2 linked regions of the Dehalococcoides mccartyi 195 genome follow. The protein of the gene in region 2 interacts with the protein of the main gene of each other region in a pairwise test. Links are inferred from orthologs where the notes say so. Each region holds a gene or a part of one and is shown on either strand. Other genes may lie near its edges.

Region 1 (7,773 bases), 190 kb from region 2 along the record:
CCCGAAGCCGAACGGATACTGATATCTCCGGCGGGATAAGAAATATCGGCTGACAGATAATAATTGTCCCTCCGCTTATTAAGCACTCTTTCCTGGGCAAGTGTATCCAGCTCCTCAATCAGGTTTTCACCGAACATATCCGTTTCACTGGCGTTTACCGGCATCTCCCAGGCGGCACATAAAAGATGAACCCGGTAGATATATGGATTTTCCGGATTGATAAAAGTGCCTTCAAAACCGCTGTTAAACAGTTTTTCGGGGTTATTCATATAATACTGGTCAAGGGGGTTATCCAGCCCCAGCAAAAAGGAAAGGGAGTGTCCGCACCTTCGGCCGCTGCGCCCTGCCTGCTGAAAAGTGCTGGAGATACTGCCCGGAAAGCCGGTCAGTATGGTAGCCCCCAGGTCACCTATATCTATTCCCAGCTCAAGTGCATTAGTGGAAACCGCCCCAAGCAATCTGCCTGAGAAAAGCTCTTTTTCTATCTTGCGGCGGTCTTCGGCGGTATACCCTCCCCGATAAGGCTTGATGAGGTCTGCAAACTCCGGCTTTATGGCTATCAGGCGGTCACGCGAATATTTATAAATAAGCTCGGTCAGCCGTTTGGTACGGGTAAAGTCCAGGGTACGTATTTCGTGGCTGACCAGTTCGCTTAGAAGAAACGAAGACTCCGAGTTGGCGCTATGGCGTATGCCGTTAGCCGGGTCAATAATGGGCGGATTCCAAAAGACAAAATCTTTTTCTGACCTGGGAGCGCCGTCATTATCTACCACTGAAAAAGGCAGCCCGGTCAGACTTTGGGCATGAACGCCGGGGCTGGCTATAGTAGCCGAACTGAGAATAAACTGCGGGGAACTGCCGTAGTAACGGCAAAGACGCCGAAGCCTGCGGATAATGTTTGCCAGATGCGAACCAAATACCCCCCGGTAAATATGGGCTTCGTCTATCACCACATATTCCAGGTGGCGTAAAAACCGCCCCCACTTCTGGTGAGACGGCAGTATGGAAACATGGAGCATATCCGGGTTTGAAAGTATAATCCGGGCTTTCAGGCGTATATCCGCACGGCTGTTGCCGGGGGTATCGCCGTCATATACAGCTATTTCCTCATCTGCCAGGAGTGAAGGCACTGCCAAAGATTTCAGGCTTCGCAGCTGGTCCTGTGCCAAAGCCTTAGCCGGGTAAAGGTATAAAGCTCTGGCATTCGGGTCTGAGAGCAGTTTTTCCAGCACCGGCAGGTTATAGCACAAGCTTTTGCCGCTGGCCGCCGGGGTGGCCACGATAATATTCTTCCCCTGCCGGCTAAGGTTTACAGCATTTGCCTGATGGGTGTACAAGGGCAAAATCCGTTTTTTCCTGAGGCGTGCATCTATCCGGGGCAACAGCGGGGCGTCAGTTCTGGCATATTCCGCCGGACGGTATGGCAGGCGTTCAATATGGGCTATCTGCTCCTGATAATCAGGCAGGGACGCAATGTAGGCTAAAAATTCGGTAGTTTCCAAAAGCCTTTATCCTAAACCGCCATTATTTCAATCTGAAAATCACGTATAACCACATCAAACCCGCCATCAGTCACAAAAGCCAATACTTTATTCAGTAACTGGTCAGCCACCACAGCACTGTTGCTGATACAGCTTATACCAATAACCGCCGTCTTCCATCTGTCCATTTCTTCGGCTTCGGCTACCGAAAGATTAAAACGGTTTTGCAACTGCCTGATTAACGGCTGAATAATCTGGCGTTTGCCCTTCAGCGAGGTATTTTCAGGCAAGTCCAGCCACAGTTTTAATATACCGGCGTGCAAACTCACCCAAACACCTCTTTTAAAGCCCTTAAATGAATATAGCGTTACCCATATATTACGTCAAGTAAACACTTGCCGGAATATGGTATATTATACCTAAATATAGCGCATTTGTTTTACAACACAGGTACAGTGTGATATAATTTTGACTTTAAATTGAGTAGAATAACATAAGGGGAATAAGTTTGGACAAACAGGAAAAATCTCTGATTATCAACGAATTCAAAAAGAGCGAAAACGATACCGGCTCTACTGAAGTGCAGGTAGCCTTGCTCACTGCCCGTATTCACCAGTTAACCACCCACATGATTGCTAATAAACATGACTTTCATACCAAGAGAAGCCTGCTTACTTTGGTTGGCCGCCGCCGCCGCTTGCTCTCATACATGCGCAACAATAACGGGGCCGGTTATCAGGAGCTTATTGCCAATCTTGGCCTTAGAAAATAAATATTGCCAAAGGCAAATAACCCTGTAAGGAGATTACGTTATTGATAACTGCCAACTCATTTGAACGAACTATTGGCGGCAGAAAACTTACTATAGAGAGCGGGAAAATGGCCCGCCTTGCAGATGCCGCAGTAACTATCCGCTATGCGGATACCGAATTACTGGTAACACTTTGTGCTGCCAAAAAACCGCGCGAAGGGGTGGATTTCCTCCCCCTGACTATAGACTACGAAGAGCGGATGTATGCCGCAGGCAAAATCCCCGGCGGGTTTATCCGCCGCGAAGGACGCCCCAGTGAACAGGCTATTTTGGCCGGACGTCTGACAGACAGACCTCTCCGCCCCCTTCTCCCCAAGGAGTGGCGGAATGAACTTCAGATTATTATCACCGTAATTGCCTCAGACAAGGAAAATGACGCTGATATCTGGGGTGTGGTAGGTGCTTCAACCGTTCTTACCATGTCACAAATACCCTACGAAGGCCCGGTGGGAGCCAGCCGCGTAGGTTATACAAACGGCGAATTCGTGCTTAACCCCACCTTTGCCCAGCTGGAACAAAGCCAGATGGATTTGGTGGTAGTCAGCACCCGTAAAGCCGTAGTTATGATTGAAGCCGGGTCTAAGGAAATTCCCGAAGACCTTATGATTAAAGCGATTGAGTTTGCCCATCAGGCAAATCAGGAGCTTATTGACCTGCAGGATGAAATCCGCGCCAAGCTGGGCAAGGAAAAACTGCCGGTGCCGGTGCTGGAAATACCCGAAGAAGTCAAAGCAGCGGTAGCCGCCTTTGTAAAAGGGCGAGTAAACGAAGCCCTGAGCCATCAGGATAAAACCCTCCGTGAAAATGCGGTTGAAGCCCTTCAGAGCGAACTGGTTGAAGCTTTGGCAGAGACATATGCCGAAGGCGATATTCTGGCCGCTTATGATAAAGAAATCAAAAAGGCTATCCGCTCAACTATACTTGAAAAAGATATCAGGGTAAACGGACGGGGTATTAAGCAGCTCCGCCAGCTGGACGCTGAAACAGGTATTCTGCCCCGCGTTCACGGTTCAGCTTTGTTCACCCGGGGTGATACCCAGGTTATGGCCATTACCACACTGGGTTCTTTGCAGGAAGCCCAGCAGCTGGACGGCTTGAGTGCCGAAGATACCAAGCGTTTTATGCTTCACTATAATTTTGCCCCCTTCTCTACCGGTGAAGTTAAGCGTTCCGGCTCCCCCGGACGGCGTGAAATCGGTCATGGTGCTTTAGCTGAAAGGGCTTTGGTGCCTGTCCTGCCCACTCCCGAAGAATTTCCCTATACCATTCGTATGGTAGCTGACGTAGTCGGTTCATCAGGCTCTACTTCTATGGGCAGTGTCTGTTCGTCCAGTTTGTCACTTATGGATGCAGGTGTACCAGTTAAAAAAGCTGTTGCCGGTATTTCCATCGGCCTTATTACCGGTGAAAATGATACCTACTGCACCATTACTGATATTGAAGGTATTGAAGATAACTACGGCGATATGGATTTCAAAGTTGCCGGTACCCGTGACGGCATAACCGCCATACAGGTGGATATGAAAGTCAAGGGTATCAGCTTTGACGTTATCCGTGACGCTATCTACCAGGCCAAAGAAGCCCGCTATACCATACTGGAAGTAATGGACAAGGCTCTTGCCCAGCCCAAGACCGAGCTTAGCCCTTACGCCCCCAGAATGTACAAGATAAGCATTGACCCCTCCAAGATTGGCAGTGTTATCGGCAGCGGCGGCAAGACCATCCGCTCTATTATTGAGCAGACCAATACCACCGTTGATATTGAAAATGACGGCACAGTGGTCATCGGTGCTACTGACGAAGCTTCGGCCCAAAAAGCTATAAAGATAATTGAAGACCTGACCAAAGATGTAGAAGCCGGCAGTGTTTATACCGGTAAAGTTACCCGGATAATGACCTTTGGTGCTTTTGTTGAAATCCTGCCCGGCAAAGAGGGCATGGTACACATAAGCGAACTGGCCGACCACAGAGTGGAAAAAGTGGAAGACGTAGTTAAAGTGGGTGACGAAATAACAGTAAAGGTAACTGAGATTGATTCACAGGGCAGAATAAACCTGTCACGCCGGGTCATTCTCAATCCCAATGCTGTTCCCATCTCCCGCAACCGTGATTCCCAGCCGCGCCGTTCCGGGCCTTTCCGCCCTCAAGACCGGTCTAACTCATAATATATTAGGAGGCGCTATGACACCTATAAAGGTTGTAGTTCACGGTGCCTCAGGCAAAATGGGCCAGGAGGTCTTAAAGACCCTGTGCCAGGAAAATAACCTTCTTCCGGTGGGAGCAGTGGACATACGGGCAAAAAGCCCTGCCCTGCCCCTGCCGGACGGAAGCGGCTCTATCCCCTATTCGGCAGACCTCTCTTCCGTTCTTTCGCAGACCAAGCCGGATGTAATGGTAGATTTTACTATTGCCAAAGCTTCCATGCCTGCTATCCGCATTGCCGCCGCCCACAAGGTTAATCTGGTTATAGGCACTACCGGCTTTTCGCCTGAGGAAATATCAGAAATTGAACAGCTGGCTAAAACTAATGATATCGGCATTATAGTTGCACCCAACTTTGCCCTTGGTGCTATAATAATGGTTCACTTGGCACAGGAAGCATCACGTTTCCTTGCCAGCGCCGAAGTGATAGAGCTGCATCACGATAAGAAACTGGACTCACCTTCCGGTACTGCGCTGGCTACAGCAGCCGCCATGCTTAAAACCCGGGGTGAAGCCTTTAACAAACCGGCTAAGGAAAATATGTCAGATGCCCGCGGACAGGAACATGACGGCATCCGGGTGCACAGTGTGCGCCTGCCGGGTTTGCTGGCCCATCAGGAAGTTATTTTCGGAGCGGCCGGTCAATCTTTGACTATACGGCATGATGCCTTCAGCCGCGAATGTTATATGCCCGGTGTGGTACTGGCGATAAAAGAAATAGTCCAAACCAAAGGTTTTGTTTTCGGTCTGGACAAACTGCTTAAGCTTTAGGAGGCAGTCCATGGGTTACAGAGTGGCCATAGTAGGTGCTACCGGAATGGTAGGTCAGGAATTTATAAAAGTACTGGAGAAACGGGATTTTCCTATGGATACCGTTTCACTCCTGGCGTCAGACCGCTCTGCGGGCAAGAAAATGATGGTCAAAGGCGAGGAAATAGAGGTCAGGGAGACCGCCTATGATTCGTTTAATAACGTGGATATAGCTTTGTTCTCTGCCGGGGCGGATATTTCACGCCATTTTGCCCCCATTGCCGCCCAGCACAAAGCAATAGTAGTAGATAACAGTGCCGCTTTCCGCATGGACCCCAAAGTCCCCCTGGTAGTACCGGAAGTGAATATTGAAGATATTACCAGGCATAAAGGGATTATTGCCAACCCCAATTGCTCTACCATTCAGATGGTAGTCGCCCTGTACCCTCTGCACAAGGTAAATCCAATTAAACGTATTGTGGTAACTACCTTTCAGGCTGTGTCCGGCACGGGCGTAAACGCGGTAGATGAGCTGCAAACCCAAACCCGCCAGCTCCTTGACGGACAGAAAGCGGTTGCCCATGTATATTCCCACCAGATTGCCTTTAATGTGCTGCCGGAGATTGACGTTTTTCTGGACAGCGGCTATACCAAGGAAGAATGGAAAATGCTGGAAGAAACCCGCAAGATTATGCATGCTGACAACATACAGCTTTCAGCTACCTGCGTAAGAGTACCGGTTATCACCGGCCATTCTGAAGCTGTAACTATAGAATTTGAACGTCCCATGGAGCCGGAACAGGCCCGGGATATACTCCTTCGGTCACCGGGTATAAAAGTACTGGACGAACCGGCTGTCAAACTTTATCCGCACCCCTGGCTGGCCACCGGTACAGACGAGGTATTTGTGGGACGGATACGCAAAGACATTTCCAACCCCAATGGTTTGGTTATGTGGGTGGTGGCGGACAATGTCCGGAAAGGCGCGGCCCTAAACGCCGTCCAGATTGCCGAAGAACTGGTCAACCGCGGCATGATAGGAGGTTAAGATGAAAGAATTAGGCAGGCTGATTACGGCCATGGTAACCCCGTTTAAAAAAGACGGGACAGTAGATTATGCCCAGGCTCAGAAACTGGCTCTGGGACTTCTTGATTCAGGCAGTGACGGGCTGGTGGTAGTTGGCACTACCGGCGAATCACCTACCGTTACCTGGGAAGAAGAACACGCCCTGTTTGCAGCTGTAAAATCTGCGGTCGGCAACCGGGGAAAGGTTATTGCCGGAACAGGTGCTAACAGCACCCAGGAAGCCCTGGAAAATACTCTCAAAGCGGAGAAGATTGGGGTAGATGCCTGTTTGCTGGTAGTGCCCTATTACAATAAACCCACCCAGGAGGGGTTGTACCTTCATTTCAAGACTATTGCCGAGGCTACCAAGCTTCCCTGCATACTTTATAATGTACCCTCACGCACCATCACCCACATGAGTCCGGAAACAGTAATCCGCCTGAGCCAGATACCCAATATTGTGGGTGTCAAGGAAGCCAGCGGCAAACTGGATGATATAGCCCAGATAATAAACAATGTCCGCCCTGATTTCACTGTCTGGAGCGGTAATGACAGTGATACCCTGCCCATGCTGGCCATGGGGGCTTACGGCGTTATCTCGGTAGCTTCCCACATAGTGGGCAAGCAAATAAAGGAGATGATAACCAGTTTTGTTTCGGGCAATACGGATAACGCAGCCGCTATTCACCGCCACCTGACCCCGCTGATACGCTCACTTTTTGTAGTATCCAATCCCATACCTATCAAATACGCCCTGAATTACCTGGGGTTTGAAGTAGGCGGGCTTAGACTGCCCATGACCGAAGCAGATGAAAAAACTGCTGCCCTGATACGCGAAAGTCTGAAGGGCTATACTATAGACCTGCCCATAAAATAAAAATGATACAGTCTGACAATGGTCTCTACCGTTTGGAAAAAACGGATATAAAACGTCTTGCCTATGTAACTGCCGAAGCCTTCAAAGATGACCAGCTTACTTCGTACCTCCTGCAGGGAGATACCCGGAAAATTAAGCGGTTACCGGTTGTTTTTGAATACTATGCCGCACTGGGCATAAAATACGGGCAGGCTTATGCCTCTTCGCCTGATATGGAGGCAGTGTCCGTTTGGTTTGACGCCCCGGTGCATATTTCTCTCTGGCAGCTGATAAGCTGCGGCTTTCCCGTAAAAAACATGTGGTGCGGGTTTAATTACTTTCAGCAGGATATGCATCTGAACAGCCTGTGTGACAAAATGAGAAACCAGCTATACCCTTTCCCCAACAAATATCTTGCCCTGCTGGCAGTTGCCCCCAAATACCGCTCCAGGGGATTTGCCAGTAAAGTAGTACGCCCTATTCTAGCCGAACTTGACCAAAGTAACACTGCGTCTTATCTTGAAACCCAAAACCAGACAAATGTAAGTATGTACCGCCACTGGGGGTATGAAGAAATAGGCCAGTTTGGTATCCCGCTTGCCAATAT
Region 2 (7,716 bases):
CACCGCTCTGTCGGCAGCAGCTCTGGCAGTGGTTTCAGCACCGGTAGCCCGTTCGGCAGCGGCTTTGGCAGTAGCTTCAGCACCGGTAGCTCGCTCAGCGGCAGATTTGGCGGTGCTTTCAGCTCTGGTGGCTAGCTCCTGCAAGATGGACATCGCAGTCCGGATAGCATCATCGCCGGCTTTGTCTGCAGATACAGCTTGCTGAGCCATATTTTCGGCAATTTTGAAACCGCTTGCAGCTGATTCTTTGGCTATTCGTCCGGCTTCGTCAACTGCGTCGGCTAATTTACCGCTGACTTTAGTGGCTGCTTCTATAGCTTCATCTCCGGCCACATCAGCCATTTCGGCCTTGTGAGCCAGCTGTTCGGATAAATGTAAAGCAGATACGGCCATTTCTTTGGCTTTGCGCCCGGCATCATCGGCGGCTTTACCTGCTTCGGTAGTTAGTTTTATAGTAGCTTCTTTGCCGGCTGATTTGGCAGCCGCAATAGCGGCGGCAACTTCATCACTGGCTTTTTCCGCTTGCTTAATAAGTCTCTCAAGAGCTTCTTTGGCAGCTTTGGCAATTTCTTCAGCCCTGATGGCTGTTTGTTCGGCGGCTCTCTGGGCAGCTAAGGCAGCTTCTTTTGAAGAACGGGCAACCTCATCTGCTTTGGCGGTTGCTTCTTCGGCTGCATATATGGCAGCTCTGGCTGTTTCTTCAGCGCTTCTGGCAGCTTCTTCGGCACGTCTGGCAGCTTCTTCAGCGGCCAAACTGGCTTGGGCAGCTGCTTCGGCGGCCGAAGCTCTGGCTTTTTCACTGGCATCGTCAGCAGCTTTTTTGAAGGTTTCGGCGGCTTTTACGGCAGCCTTATCAGCCTCAACTGAACGCAAAATAGCTTCCTGGGCTTTTGAGGCGGCTTCAGCCGCTTTTGCGACTGCTTCGGCAGCAGCTTTTTGGGCTACTGCAGCTGCATTTTCACCTGCAAGCCGGGCATCCTCCGCCCTTTTTTCGGCTACTTCTGCGGCATGCATAGAAGTACCGGCGGAGGCACTTGCTTGTTTTGCTGCTTCCTCTGCGCGTCTGGCAGCTTCCGCAGCGGCGCGGATATTAGCCTCCATTTCGTCCAGAATAATGGGCAGAGGCTTGGTCATAATTTTGGGACCGGGCTGGTCTACATGCTGACCCAGAGTAGGGCTTTTATTCTCCATTTTATCCTCTTTCCTTGGCCGGCTAGTAGTACCAATGCCACAAATAACCGTTGCCAAAAACTACATATAGCTCTGACAATCAAAACGAACTATTAAACAAGCAAGTACTTATATATAACTCATGTGTAGTCTAATCTATGCTCAATCCAGAGTCAATACGAAAGTATGAGTAGATAAGAATAAATTCTATTATGTAAAGCGAAAAGCTGGATTTGATTTGCGGTAGTTTAAGGGCAGATGGGTAAATATATTACCAGCCAAATATTGTAAATAATTAAATATTTAAGTAGATGATAATGGAATAAAGGTAAATATAACCTTGAATGCGGATAGCGGCTGATTCCTCGGGAAGGCAATGAGAGAGAGTATACCCTGGTGATTTAGATTTAACAGGTATTTAGAGTGGTGTGTGGTGGGGAAGCGGGGACTCGAACCCCGACGCCTTTCGACACATGATCCTAAGTCATGCCCGTCTGCCAATTCCGGCACTCCCCCGCTGTGAGAGTACATATTAACATTTTAGGCTTGGCCTCTCAACCTGATAATAAATAACCGGTTTGACAAGCAGGCTTTTCCATTATAACATCACTTGATGATTGTACTGTTTGGAAATAAAGCATATTACGATATTTTGGGATACATGGTCACTACCTGTCCGGGCTGTAAGACTACTTCGGTAATGACTGTTGAACAGCAGCGCAAAAAGCTCACGGTTTATTTTATCCCCACCTTTGATTTTTCCCGCAAGCAATACATGTATTGCGGCCATTGCCATGAGCGGTTTGAAATTGATAAAAGTCTCCAATCTACAGTGAAAGCCCGCCTGCTGAGTAAAAAGCAGATGGAAAACTTGATACAGCAACTGGAAATGGAAACACCCCGGTACGAGTGTGCTAATTGCGAAGCCAGAGTGGAAGCCGGTATGCGTTTCTGTCCTCAATGCGGAAATAGCCTGGGCTAAGGTTGAAAATATGTACGAAGATATTACTCGGAACATAAGGGACATACTGGCTGAGCTGCCGCCTGATGTGACACTTGAAGCGGCTGTCAAAAAACGCCAGCCGGCTGAAATACTGGCGGCTATAGAGGCCGGGGTAAAGATAATTGGGCATAACTATCTATCCGAAGCGGAGCAAACTTACCCGCTTATAGGGGAAAAGGTTGAGTGGCATTTTATCGGCAAGCTTCAGTCAAACAAATGCAAAAAAATTGTCCGTTTGTTTTCGGTGGTTGAAACGGTGGATAGTTTTGAAATAGCCTCCGAGTTAAACCGCAGAGCTGCCGAAATTGACAAGGTTTTATCTGTGTTTATAGAGATAAACAGCGGACGGGAAGAACAGAAATCAGGGGTATTGCCGGAAGATACCGTGGAACTGGCAAAGCGGTTATCCGGCTTGTCAAATCTCAGGCTTTCAGGGCTTATGACTATGGGGCCGGCACTGGAAGACCCTGATGAACTGCGTAGCGTATTCCGCCTGACTAAAAACAAGTTTGATGAAATAGCCGCTATGGGTTTGCCTAATACCGAGCTTAAGTTTCTTTCCATGGGCATGTCGGGCTCTTATAAAGTGGCCGTTCAGGAAGGAACTAATCTGGTCAGGCTGGGCACGCGTATTTTTGGCCCCCGACCCTAACGGGGCAGTGCTTTTAAGTGGAATACGATATCGTGCAGGTCCTGAAAAGGATAGCAGGGCAGATTACTCTGCTTAAAACGGTCAAGCAGCATATCGGTAGCAAAGGCGTATTCACATAGCTTGGCCGGCGGAAAATCAGAAGGGCCGTTACCGGCATAAATTACCTGGTAATTTTGTGATTTATAGTGGTTGGTATAGCTCTCTTTAAAGCCGTTTTCTACCATTTTGCCGTCAGGCCCGTAATAACGGGCATCTAGGCCGTTGCTGGTGAAAAGCGTGCGGGCGGCATTTATCTCAATATCTTTAAATCCCATTTCTTCCAGCATGGTATGAATATAAAAATCTAAGCCGTTACTTACCACCGAAAAGCGGATATCTTCCTGGCGGCAGTAGTTGATAAGTTCGTAAATGCCCTTCTTGGGTATGGCATTCTTGCGGATAAAATCAACCAGTGTTTCACGGTCTTCTTTTACCAGGGCGAAAGCCCGGTAATTAAAGTCACCTACGCTTATCTTGCCCTCTTGGTATTCACGCAGAATAGCACACCAGTCACCCTGGGCATATTTCTCAAGTATTAAAAAGCTTACATCCCCTTCGGTAAGGGTGCCGTCAAAATCACTCTGGAACATTATTTTAGGTTTATGAGCAACGGGCATATATGTTTATCCTGTTCATCTGCTAATCACGGATTTCTTCGGGTATTTCATCTTCCGGCTGTATCTCATGCAGTTTTTCTTCACTCTCAAGGTGGTCTATATAAAGTATTCCGTCCAGGTGTTCGGTTTCATGTTCCAGCAGCTGGGCAACAACACCGGTACCTTTTATGCGGAAAGCCTTACCGTGGCGGTCAAGCCCCTTGGCAGTGACAGTTTCGGCTCTGGTAAGTTCACCAAAATAACCTGGAATGGAAAGGCAGCCTTCGGTCACCTGTCTCTGCCCTTCTTTTTTCACAATCTCAGGGTTAATAAGCACTGTGGCTTCTTTAGCGTCCGGTTCGCGGAAAACTATCAGCCTTAGAGATACGCCTACCTGCGGGGCAGCAAGCCCTGCTCCGTCAGCGCTCTTCATGGTTTCAATCATGTCATCAATGAGTGTTTGAATAGAGCCGTCAATAGACGGTACTTTTTTAGCCTTCTTCCTTAATATAGGCTCAGGCAACTCACAGATGCGGCGTATTGCCATGAAATTTCTCTCCGTTTATGCATTAGTTTTTGAAATTACCCTGTAATTATAGCATATTTAGCTTTGGCGGACAAAAAGTCAGACTTGCTCAAAGTTAAGCACTATGCTACCATATCTTGCACAGTCGGGGTGTAGCGCAGCCTGGTAGCGCACCTGAATGGGGTTCAGGTGGTCGGAGGTTCAAATCCTCTCACCCCGACCATTTTCTTTAAACGAAAGCCCTCTTTTAAAAGAGGGCTTTTTTATTGCCGGGTCAGCAAGTTTAGGATGCTTGTTCAGGCTCGTTTAAGAACCGCCTGCCAGTGCTCCTCCAAATACCTGCCAGGCCAGAGCTGTCTTGGCAGTAAGGCTCAGGAATATATAAACCTTCTCGCCAAACAGGTAATCCCGCCACTTGCCCACTTTCTTGTATTGCAGCCACATGTTTAGAGCAAAGCTGAAAAAGAAAACGAATAGAGTAGGCAGGGTAAAATAAACAAAGGTGGGTATATTTTCGCTGGCTTGCGATATTGCCCCGAAGAAATAAATACTTATAGCCACCCAGGGTATGAATCCGGCAAAACACCCGAAAGTGTATGAAAGCCAGTTGGTTTTGGATGTGGTCTGGTTATGAAGCTCCATCATCAGGCCAAACAGATTCATAGCAGCATTTGCCCCGAAAATTGCAATCAAAGTGGCTATATCATATATGCCGCTTAGCATGGCAATAAGTACAATCATAACAGACGAACTTAAGGCATATTCGTACCAGCGGGCGTAGTTAATCCCTTTTGATAAATTAGATTTGTACCAATCAAATATGCCCGGTGCAGATAACAGAAAATGGGCTGCGGCTGAAAGCAGCAGAAAAATGGCTACCATGGGGCCTATAGGCAGGTCAAAAAGTATTTCGGGTGGTTTAAAAGTAATCCCGCCGGGCCCGCCGCCGATAAAGTTAGTAGTAACCGGAAGTGAAAAACTGTTGCTGAGGAATAAGATAAGTATTGATTGGGCTAAATGGAAACTGCCCATGACAAGGTTATAAACCCGCAGATTCCTAAACGCTTGTGGCTGATTCAGCTCAGGCTGTTTTACTTTTTTGTTAGCCATATTACCTCCCGTCACCATTTACAGGTAAAAACAGGTAAACTCTCAAAAAAAGTTACAGGCTGTACAAAATGCCGCCTGTCAGTCCGGCGGCAGCACCCAGAAAAACCCCCCAGCCCATATCTACCAAAGCCATCTTCAGGCTGAAACTATTTAAAGTGGAATAATTAGTCAGGTCATGAACGCCGTAAGTAATAAAACCGAAAAGCCCGCCATAAGCCAGAGCGGCAAAAATATTGTCATCTGCCAAGGGCAAAGCCATAGTTACTATGCCCAAACTGAAAATCAGATAAACCAGTATGGCTGAAGGCCAGTCCGGTGACATACTCCCTCCGCTCCAGCGGGCAATGGAAGAAAGTTCGGTCACGTAAAATTTTTTGGCAATTAACCCAATCCAAATCATGTCCAGGACAAAGATAAGCACCAGTAATATCAGGTAGACCAGCAGACCGCTCATCTTTCCTCCTCAGGCCGTCTTTTCCATGTATTCTATAAACCAGCCGCCGGCCAGTTCGGCTACTTTTTCAAGTGCCCCTGGTTCTTCAAAAAGATGGCTGGCTCCCGGTAATATACACAGATGATTAGGAGCGCGCATTATCTTTTGGGCTTGAGTATTCAGTTTTAACACCTGAGAGTCCTTCTCCCCTACTATAAATAAAGTGGGGGATTCCACCATGGGCAGCAGTTCTTTGGCAAGGTCAGGCCGGCCTCCTCTGGAGACTACCGCTTTTATCTGTCCGGGCAGCAGCGAAGATGCGTAGAGCGCGGCGGCGGCTCCGGTACTTGCCCCGAAATATCCCAGCGGCAGGTCTTTGGTTTCTTCCCTGTCCTTCAGCATTTCGGTTACTTTTATAACCCTGTCTGCCAGAAAGCGGAAATTGTAGCGGGTATTGGCTATCAGGATATCCACCATATCTTCTTGGGGTGTCAGCAAATCAAATAAAAATGTAGCTAAACCGTAGCTGTTCAGCTGGTGGGCAACCTGACGGTTGCGGGGACTCTGGCGGTTTGAACCGGAGCCGTGCACAAATATCACCAGCCCTATGGGTTCCGGCGGTACAGCCAGCTCACCGGGCAGTTTGGTAGTGCCTATGACAACATTTATGGTTTTTTCGTATATCTGCATAAAAATTCCTGGCTATAGTATATGGCATTACTCTACCAAAGTCATTATAAATAAAGCAAAATTGTTAAGATATATTTAAAAATAGGTGTTTTCCCATAGTCCAAATAAGTACTAATACGCATTATCTTTAGCGGTCAATTATTGTAACCTTCTAACACAGACAGACTCTTTTCCTCACAGCGTTTGAGTCAATAAATATGGAGGAGGCCGAAATGAAAGTTACAATCAACGCCTGCCCCAAGTGCAAAAAGGAGAGGGTTATCAGGATAGAGGATGAAAATAACCTTTATGAGTATCGGGAAAGATATGTGCATCAAGATTGTGCCAAATGCCTAGCCAAGGAGATGGAATCTAAGGCAGTGGGTGCTGCAGCCTGACTATAGTATCACTTCAATAATAAAGCCCCCGGTTTTTCGGCCGGGGGCTTTTGATTTTGGTTAACTATTTTACTAGATAAAGAGGGGGGCCAGTACCAGAGTAATGGTGGAGAGTAACTTTATCAGTACGTGGATTGAAGGGCCGGCAGTATCCTTGAAGGGGTCACCTACCGTATCACCTACCACGGTTGCGGCATGAGTAACAGTATGTTTCATAACGGGGCTGCCGTCTGATTCAAGCATTTCGCCGGTTTCAATGTATTTCTTGGCATTATCCCAGGCACCGCCGGAGTTATTCAGATAAGCGGCCATCATAATACCGCTTATGGTGCCTACCATCAGGAATCCGGCAATGGCCATAGCGGAATCATATCCGGTCACCTTAAGGAAAATACCCAGCACAATGGGCGAAAGAACCGGAAGCAGTCCGGGGAAAATCATTTCACGCAGGCCGGCAGCAGCGGTTATATCTACTGCGCGGGCGTAATCCGGGCGTGAAGTCCCGGCCAGAATACCGGGGTCAGCCTTGAACTGGCGGCGTACTTCTTCAATAATCTTGGAGGCAGTTTTGCCTACGGCTTTGATAGCTACAGCAGAGAAGAAGAATACCAAGGCAACCGCCAGCAAGCCGCCTACAAATACTTCTATACGTGAAAGGTCTACCGCCATCATTTCGGTTTCGCCGCGAAGGAAGGCAACCCGCTCCAGGTAAGCCTCAAAGAGCAGGAAAGCAGCCAGACCGGCAGAGGCCAGAGCATAGCCCTTGGTCAAAGCCTTGGTAGTATTGCCTACGGCATCCAGATGATCGGTAATTTTCCTTACCTTGCCGCCTACTCCGGCCATTTCAATAACACCATTGGCGTTATCGGTAATGGGGCCGAATGTATCCATGGCAAGGATAAAGGGACAGGTCATAAGCATACCCATGGTAGCAGCGGCCGTACCGAACACAGCCCCGCCGGCGATACCTGTTTGACCGCCCATCCAGTAAGAAAGCAGCAGAGCGGCACCAATAGTAATGGCGGTGGGCATGGCGGTCTCAAGGCCGACAGCCGTACCGGAAACGATATTGGTAGCCGGACCGGTGCGTGAGGCATTGGCAATTTCTTTAACAGGGTTA

The links.
Region 1: the proteins of def (region 2) and DET_RS05055 interact in binary tests that used the Escherichia coli proteins (3 or more experiments, as listed by UniProt). The link is inferred for Dehalococcoides mccartyi 195 from one-to-one orthologs.

The regions. Positions count from the first base shown.
Region 1 is NC_002936.3:886,998-894,770, forward strand. The notes cover bases 4,375-7,283. They hold DET_RS05055 (aspartate-semialdehyde dehydrogenase), read left to right. Parts: upstream 4,375-5,275; coding sequence 5,276-6,292; downstream 6,293-7,283. Other genes in these bases: DET_RS05045 (polyribonucleotide nucleotidyltransferase), read left to right, coding at 4,375-4,457; dapB (4-hydroxy-tetrahydrodipicolinate reductase), read left to right, coding at 4,474-5,265; dapA (4-hydroxy-tetrahydrodipicolinate synthase), read left to right, coding at 6,294-7,187; DET_RS05065 (GNAT family N-acetyltransferase), read left to right, coding at 7,190-7,283. Also shown: DET_RS05030 (DEAD/DEAH box helicase), read right to left, coding at 1-1,502; DET_RS05035 (DUF503 domain-containing protein), read right to left, coding at 1,514-1,810; rpsO (30S ribosomal protein S15), read left to right, coding at 1,990-2,253; more of DET_RS05045, read left to right, coding at 2,295-4,374; more of DET_RS05065, read left to right, coding at 7,284-7,773.
Region 2 is NC_002936.3:697,060-704,775, forward strand. Bases 2,256-5,107 are described here. They hold def (peptide deformylase), read right to left. Parts: upstream 4,008-5,107; coding sequence 3,504-4,007; downstream 2,256-3,503. Other genes in these bases: DET_RS03955 (YggS family pyridoxal phosphate-dependent enzyme), read left to right, coding at 2,256-2,825; DET_RS03960 (MtnX-like HAD-IB family phosphatase), read right to left, coding at 2,822-3,481; heR (heliorhodopsin HeR), read right to left, coding at 4,293-5,096. Outside these bases: DET_RS03940 (hypothetical protein), read right to left, coding at 1-1,191; DET_RS03950 (zinc ribbon domain-containing protein), read left to right, coding at 1,784-2,152; more of DET_RS03955, read left to right, coding at 2,163-2,255; DET_RS03980 (DUF2177 family protein), read right to left, coding at 5,149-5,550; DET_RS03985 (dienelactone hydrolase family protein), read right to left, coding at 5,560-6,219; DET_RS08705 (hypothetical protein), read left to right, coding at 6,432-6,596; DET_RS03990 (sodium-translocating pyrophosphatase), read right to left, coding at 6,669-7,716. UniProt on the Escherichia coli protein: Removes the formyl group from the N-terminal Met of newly synthesized proteins. Requires at least a dipeptide for an efficient rate of reaction. N-terminal L-methionine is a prerequisite for activity but the enzyme has broad specificity at other positions.